2 regions of the Arthrobacter sp. B055-34 genome follow, and region 2 is predicted to be linked to the other one. Evidence: riboswitches for the same ligand, from Rfam matches in the RefSeq annotation. Region 2 holds a riboswitch; the other holds the start of a gene.
What was found. A riboswitch is a leader RNA that binds a small molecule or an ion and turns the genes downstream of it on or off. The one in region 2 is predicted to bind S-adenosylmethionine.
Positions count from the first base shown of each region.

Region 1: linked by a shared signal. The riboswitch ahead of AC5RWO_RS10740 (aminotransferase class V-fold PLP-dependent enzyme) and the one ahead of sfnG (dimethylsulfone monooxygenase SfnG) in region 2 are both predicted to bind S-adenosylmethionine.

Region 1 is NZ_JBNHFQ010000004.1:471,073-474,763, reverse strand. Features, by position in the region: gene rsgA (ribosome small subunit-dependent GTPase A) at 1-497, shown strand, start outside; gene hisN (histidinol-phosphatase) at 566-1,453, shown strand; SAM riboswitch class IV at 1,567-1,679, shown strand; gene AC5RWO_RS10740 (aminotransferase class V-fold PLP-dependent enzyme) at 1,721-3,094, shown strand; gene AC5RWO_RS10735 (class I SAM-dependent methyltransferase) at 3,251-3,691, shown strand, end outside.
Region 2 is NZ_JBNHFQ010000015.1:44,492-48,182, reverse strand. Features, by position in the region: gene acs (acetate--CoA ligase) at 1-831, shown strand, start outside; gene AC5RWO_RS20495 (DUF559 domain-containing protein) at 1,041-1,367, opposite strand; SAM riboswitch class I at 2,032-2,126, shown strand; gene sfnG (dimethylsulfone monooxygenase SfnG) at 2,246-3,430, shown strand; gene AC5RWO_RS20485 (O-acetylhomoserine aminocarboxypropyltransferase/cysteine synthase family protein) at 3,430-3,691, shown strand, end outside.

The DNA.
Region 1 (3,691 bases), on a different contig from region 2:
ACGGGCTTTCGGCCCGTCTCGACCGGGACGCCGTGGCCGAGCTGAAAGGCTATCTGGACGGGATGGTCAGCGTCATGCTCGGCCATTCCGGCGTCGGCAAATCCACCATGGTCAATGCGCTCACGGGTGCGGAACGCGCCACGGGCGGCGTCAACGCCGTGACCGGGCGGGGACGGCATACTTCCTCCTCGGCGCTGGCCCTGAAGCTGACCGATGCCCCGGCCGGCAGCTGGATCATCGACACGCCCGGCATCCGTTCTTTTGGACTCGCCCATGTGGACCCGGACCGGATCATTTCCGCCTTTCCCGACCTGGAGCCCGGCACCGCCGATTGCGAGCGGGGCTGCAAGCACGACGACCACGCGGTCAACTGCGGGGTGGACGCGTGGGTGGCTTCCGGGCAGGCCGGCGAATCAGGCCCGGCACGGCTGGCGTCGCTGCGCCGTTTGCTGGGAACGGAAGAACGCGCCCAGGCTAAGGAACTGGGGTTCCAGTAGCACCGCCGTCGTCGGCCGGGGACTTCACATCCCGCATCCGGCCACCGAATAAGGATAAGTTGAAGCCTATGACCCGTGACGTTCAAAGCTATAACGATGATCTGCGCCTGGCCCATGTGATGGCCGATTCCGTGGATTCGCAGACCATGGCCCGCTTCAAGGCGCTGGACCTGAAAATCGAGACCAAGCCGGATCTCACCCCTGTCACGGATGCGGACCGCGCCGCCGAAGAGGCCATCCGCGGCCAACTCTCCCGGGCCCGGCCGCGCGACGCGGTGCTTGGGGAGGAGTATGGCAGCAGCGGCCACGGCTCCCGCCGCTGGATCATCGACCCCATCGACGGCACAAAGAACTTCGTCCGCGGGGTGCCGGTCTGGGCCACCCTGATCGCGCTGGTGGACGAAGACCGCCCCGTGGTCGGCCTGGTCAGCGCCCCCGCTTTGGGCAAGCGCTGGTGGGCCGCGACCGGAACCGGCGCCTACATGGGACGTTCGCTGTCCGCGGCCACCCGGCTCCGGGTATCCGATGTCAACCGGCTCGAGGACGCGTCCCTCTCCTATTCCAGCCTGACCGGCTGGCAGGAACGGGGCAACTTCCCGGAGTTCCTCGGCCTCACCGAATCCGTCTGGCGCACCCGTGCCTACGGAGACTTCTGGTCCTATTGCATGGTGGCCGAGGGCGCCGTCGACATTGCCTGCGAACCGGAACTCAACCTCTACGACATGGCGGCACTGGTGCCGATCGTGACCGAGGCCGGCGGACGGTTCAGTTCGCTCGAGGGCGAGGACGGACCCTTCGGCGGCAACGCGCTGGCCACGAACGGCACGCTGCACGAGGAGGTCCTCTACCGGCTCAATCCCCAGTTGCGCGGCCAGCGTCCGGCCGCACACCCGGAGGATGCGCCCCTGCCGGAAACCGCTCCGGAGGCCTCCGTGGAGGCGGACGGCCTGCGCTGACGCTGCCATTGTGACGAATTACGACGGCGGCCGTCCCCATTCCGGGGATGGCCGCCTTTTCGTTCCCGTAACAAAGATGCGGCTGCTCCGGCCGGACAATAATCTCGATGGCAGGTCACGAGTGCCAGCGCTAAACCCCGGTTTGCTGGCCGGCAACCCTCCTAACGCGGCGGGGTGCCCCGGGTGACGACCTGGCCGTGCCTGACTGGTTCGGCAAGCGCGGATCCGCTCTGCCATGCGCACGGATCCCTCACCAGATGAGGTCATATGAGCACCACTGTTATCGACTCCACCCTGTCCCCCGAGCTGCTGGCAGCGGAACAACCGTTCCAGGAAGTTACCGGCGCAGAACTCGCCGCTCCCCTGCTGGACGGCGGCACCGTCCGCTACGCCAATTTGGACTACGCCGCGTCGGCACCCGCGCTGGCTTCCGTCACCGCCTATCTCGAGCAACTGCTCCCCTACTACGCGAGCGTCCATCGCGGTGCCGGGTACGCATCCCAGGTCTCCACCTCCGTCTACGAGCATTCACGCGAAGTCCTGCGTTCTTTTGTGGGCGGGCGGACCGATGACCTGGTCATCTTCACCCGCAACACCACCGATTCCCTGAACCTGCTCGCCGGCTGCATCCCGGCCGGTGGCGAAGTGCTGTACCTGGACATCGAGCACCACGCCAACCTATTGCCCTGGCAGGCGGTACCGCACCGCAGCGTAGTGGCCCGGCCGAGTGTTGCCGGCACGCTCGAGGCCATCGAGACCGAACTGGCAGGTGGCCAAGTGGCCCTCGTTGCCATCACCGGAGCGTCGAATGTTACCGGCGAGATCTTCCCGATCGCCGAAACCGCGCGGCTTGCCCACCGGCATGGTGCCCGGGTAGTGGTGGATGCGGCACAGCTCGCCCCGCACCGGCGGCTCGACATTGCCCGGGACAACATTGACTATGTGGTCCTCTCCGGACACAAGCTCTATGCCCCGTTCGGCGCGGGAGCGATCATCGGCCGGGCCGACTGGCTCGATTCCGGCACACCGCATTTGGCTGGCGGCGGCGCAGTGAAACAGGTCCGGCTGGACGGCGTGGTCTGGACAACTGGGCCGGCCCGGCACGAAGCCGGCTCTCCCAATGTGCTCGGTGCGGCCACCCTGGCCCGGGCCGCGGAGCACATTGCGCAGCTGGACGAGGAAGCGTGGCAGCAGCATGAGTCCGTGCTGCGTGGGTATCTCATCGAGCGGCTGGAGGCGGTGGACTCGGTCACCGTGCACCGGATTTTCAGCGGCGAGACCGCCCCGCTGGATGCCATCGGCGTCGTAAATTTTTCGGTGGCCGGATACGACGCTGGCCTCGTGGCCGCGTATCTTTCGGCAGAACACGGACTCGGCGTGCGGGACGGGAAGTTCTGCGCCCATCCCTTGCTCAACCGCCTCGGGCTGCCGTCCGGTTCGCTGCGTGCCAGCTTCGGGCTGGGTTCCCGCTTGGAAGACACGGCCCGGCTCGCGGACGGAGTGGCAGCGCTGGTCCGTGACGGACTGCGCCACGACTATGTCGTCGAGAGCGGACGCTGGGTGCCAGCGGTGGAAACACGGGCCTTCCCCGAGTGGGCACCCGTGACGCCGGGAACCGCCGGGGCGTCGCCATGCTCCTAGGGCTAGGAACGTATCCCTGCGTGCCGGATGGGGCATGATCTAATTGACCCGTCGTTGCGAAGCCGCCGGTGCAACGGGACCGGCGGCTGGCGGCGTCAATGACAGGTCAATGAGAGGCCCCTGACCGAGAGCAGAGGGTGCACGAGGAGTGTGGCAGTGGTTCGCGGCGGACCCCGGATGGACGACGAACGGCGCCGGGAGTTCGGCAGCAGCTTCCAGCAGGGTGGTGCGCATTATGACCGTGTCCGTCCCGGCTACCCGGATGACGCCGTCGATTGGCTGCTGCCGCAGTCGGCACGGGACGCCGCGGATGTAGGCGCCGGTACCGGAAAATATACGGCCGCGTTGCTCGCCCGGGGCCTGCGGGTGACCGCCGTGGATCCCTCGGCCGACATGCTGGAACAATTGGCAACCAACTATCCCGCGGCCCGGATCCTGCTGGGGACGGCCGAACATACCGGCATCGCCGATGGCGCCGTCGATCTGGTGACCGTGGCGCAGGCCTGGCACTGGGTGGACCAGGCAGCGGCCAGCACGGAGGCTGCCCGGATCCTGAGGCCCGAGGGAACGCTGGGCTTGATCTGGAACCAGCTCGAT
Region 2 (3,691 bases):
CCCGAGGCATGGCGCTGGCTGCGCAGCCAGGTTGGCCGCGATTCGCTGACCGGGGATCCGGCGTCGGGCGTTCCCATGGTGGATACGTGGTGGCAGTCCGAAACCGGCGCGACCATCCTCTCGCCGCGCCAGACGGACGCGTCATTCAAGCCCGGCTGCGCCACCCGCGCCTTGCCCGGCGTTGCCACTGACATTGTCGACGACGCCGGTACGCGCGTGGGCGCGAACGTCCAGGGCAACATCGTGGTCACCAAGACCGGGCCCTCGATGGCGCGGACGGTATGGGGCAACCCGGAGCGCTACTTCACCTCCTACTGGGAGAAGTACGCGGACCAGGGCTGGTTCCTGGCTGGCGACGGCGCGCGTTTCGACGACGACGGCGACACCTGGATCCTAGGCCGCACGGATGACGTGATCAACATTTCCGGCCACCGCTTGTCCACCATTGAAATCGAGTCCGCCCTGGTCTCGCACCCGGCGGTGGTGGAGGCCGGCGTATGCCCCACGTTTGACGCGAAGACCGGCCACGCCGCAACCGCGTTTGTGGTGCCGGCAGACAAGTCGCTGATCGCTGCGTCCACGGCCGCCGAGCCGACGGTTGAGCAGGCTGCGGCTGCTGCCGAGTTGCGAGCGCATGTTGCGACGCAGATCGGGCCGATCGCCAAGCCGCGCGAGATCGTGTTCGTTCCGGACGTGCCCAAGACCCGGTCCGGCAAGATCATGCGGCGTCTGCTGACCCAGCTGTTCGAGGGCAGCACGTTGGGCGACACCACGAGCCTGCAGAATGAGCCCTGCATTGCGGACATCAAGGAGATCTGCGAGGCGCGGTAGCCCCGGTCCGAGGGGTGGGGCACCGCAGCCGGCCCCACGCCCCGGCCCCGGCCCCGAGGCTGGGCTACCGGGCTCCGGGCCCCCGCTCGAGCCCATGTTTTGAAGGAAGTATCTGGATCATGCCTAGTCACAGCTTGAGCAGGTTCCAAAACATGGACCGTTACGCTTGAACTTGGGCTCGAGCATCCATCGTTCGCGCATCACTCGGCTCAGGCCACTCGACGAACTGCCGCTTGCACCTCGGCCACGACTTTCTCCGGCGTGAATACCAGGTCCTCGAACAGATAGCGCAAAGACGGATAACCGCTCAGGACCGCGGCGTTGTTTCGCTTCCGGTCTTTGCGAAAGGAAACGCGGTCCCAGTGAAAGTCGAAGCCGTCCAGTTCGACGATGAGGCATCGCTCGACAATCATGTCCACGCGTCCAACGCCTCGAACCTGCACCTGAGTTTCTACGTGAAGTCCTGCCGTGCGGAACAGATCCCGGGCAATGACTTCAAGCGGTGAATCGGCATCGTCCCCAATGCTGCTAACCACTTCCCTCCGGACACCGTTCCGCCTACCTGGCAAGAGTTCCAACAGTTGATCCCGGGATACTGCTTTCCGTCGCACTGCCGACTCTGCAATCACCAGTGCTTCCAGCCGGGGACGGCAACGAATGGCATGAAGGACGCAGTCGAGGACTGAGACGTAATTGCCCGGGCCTCGCTCGCCCAACAGCTGCCCGCGGTGCTTGACGAAGGGGCCGGTGTGCCGGCCGTTGTGTGTCCACACATGCACTTGGCCCGGATCCTTAATGGTCCATAAGCCGAGCTCTTTGGCAGCTGAGACACAAGTGAGCAACCCGCCCGGCATCAGCGCAGTCCGGAGAACCGGGTCAGCATTTGGCGTTCCAACGAGTCCCCTCCTCAGCGCAACGATGTCCCCATGCGCGATGGCTGCCTTGATGCGGTAAGACCCGAAGCCCGCCTTGGCCAAGTCCGCGGCTTTGAGCGTACCCCCGTACCGTGCCACATACTCTGCGATGGGATCCACGTTCTGCATAGTCAAGAGGATGTCCAGATATGCAGTCCCACGGCCAGAGTCTCGTCGCAGTTGTGGAAAACATTGTTGATATCCCGCGCACTCGGCAAACTCCCGGGAGAACGCAATGCGGCTAAATATTCTTGGTCGCCGCCGGTAACACTTGCGAGAATAGTCGGGACCATCCCGAGCGGCCGAGAGATCTGGCTCATTGACGCCGCAGCAACCATCCGGACTCCACCGGAGAGGTGCTACCGCCAGAAGCGATGGAGAGAGCGCAAGCAATCTTTGATCCGGATGGCGCAAGGCTGTCCGGCCTGGCGCCCGACGGATCGTCATTGCCCGGGATTCCCGCACATCGCGCCGCGGCGCAGACTTTGAAGGAATTCGCCATGAGCACCAACACCTCGGTCAGCCAGATCGCTGATCTCGAAACCCCGCTGAAATTCGCCTATTGGGTCCCGAACGTTTCCGGCGGCCTGGTGGTTTCCACCATTGAACAGCGCACCAGCTGGGACTTCGACTACAACAAGAAGCTGGCCCGGATCGCCGAGAACTCGGGCTTCGAGTACGCCCTGACCCAGACCCGCTACGCCGCCAGCTACGGCGCGGACAAGCAGCACGAGGCCACCAGCTTCTCGCTGGCCCTGCTCGGCGCCACCGAAAAGCTCAAGGTCATCTCCGCTGTCCACCCGGGCATGTGGCATCCCGGCGTGCTGGCCAAGTTCATCATCACGGCGGACCACCTCTCCGGCGGCCGCGCTGCCGTCAACGTTGTCTCCGGCTGGCTCAAGGACGAGTTCGTGAACTTCGGCCTGGAGTGGCTCGAGCATGACGAGCGCTACGTCCGCACCGAGGAGTTCATCCGGGTGCTGCGCGGCCTGTGGACCGAGCAGGAGTACTCGCAGGCCGGCAAGTACTACAACATCAACAACTTCACCCTGAACCCGGCGCCGCTGGACGTCCCGGGCCGGGCGCACCCGGAGATCTTCTTCGGCGGCAACTCCACCGCCGCCCAGGCCGCCGCCGGCCGCACCGCCGACTGGTACTTCTCCAACGGCAAGGACCTGGCGGGCTTCGAGGACAACATCTCCGGCGTCACGGCCGCCGCAGCCGCCGTCGGCCGCACCCCGAAGTTCGGGCTGAACGGCTTCGTCATCGCCCGCGACACCGAAACCGAGGCCAAGGACACCCTGCGCGAAATCGTGGAGAAGGCACACCGCCCCGCCGTCGAAGGTTTCCGCGCCGCAGTCCAGGAAGCCGGTGCTTCCACCAAGGACGGCAAGGGCATGTGGGCCGATTCGAGCTACGAGGACCTGGTCCAGTACAACGACGGCTTCAAGACAGGACTTATAGGTACGCCGGAGCAGATTGCCCAACGTATCGTGGAGTTCAAGAAGATCGGCGTGAACCTGATGCTGACCTGCTACCTGCATTTCCAGGAAGAGGTCGAGGCCTTTGGCCGCAACGTCCTGCCGATCGTCCGCGAACTCGAGGCAGACCTGGCCCGCAAGAACGGTACCGAGCTGAACACGGACCTGCTGCCCGAAACCAACTTCGAAGGAGCCACTCTTTAATGGCTGAACGCACATTCGGCTTCCGCACCCGTGCCCTGCATGCGGGTGGAACTCCCGATGCCGAGCACGGTGCCCGCGCCGTACCGATCTACCAGTCCACGTCCTTCGTCTTCAAGGACACCGACGACGCCGCCAACCTCTTCGCGCTGCAGAAGTACGGCAACATCTACTCGCGGATCGGCAACCCCACGGTGGCCGCATTCGAGGAGCGGATCGCCTCGCTCGAAGGCGGCATCGGCGCCGTCGCTACCTCCTCCGGCA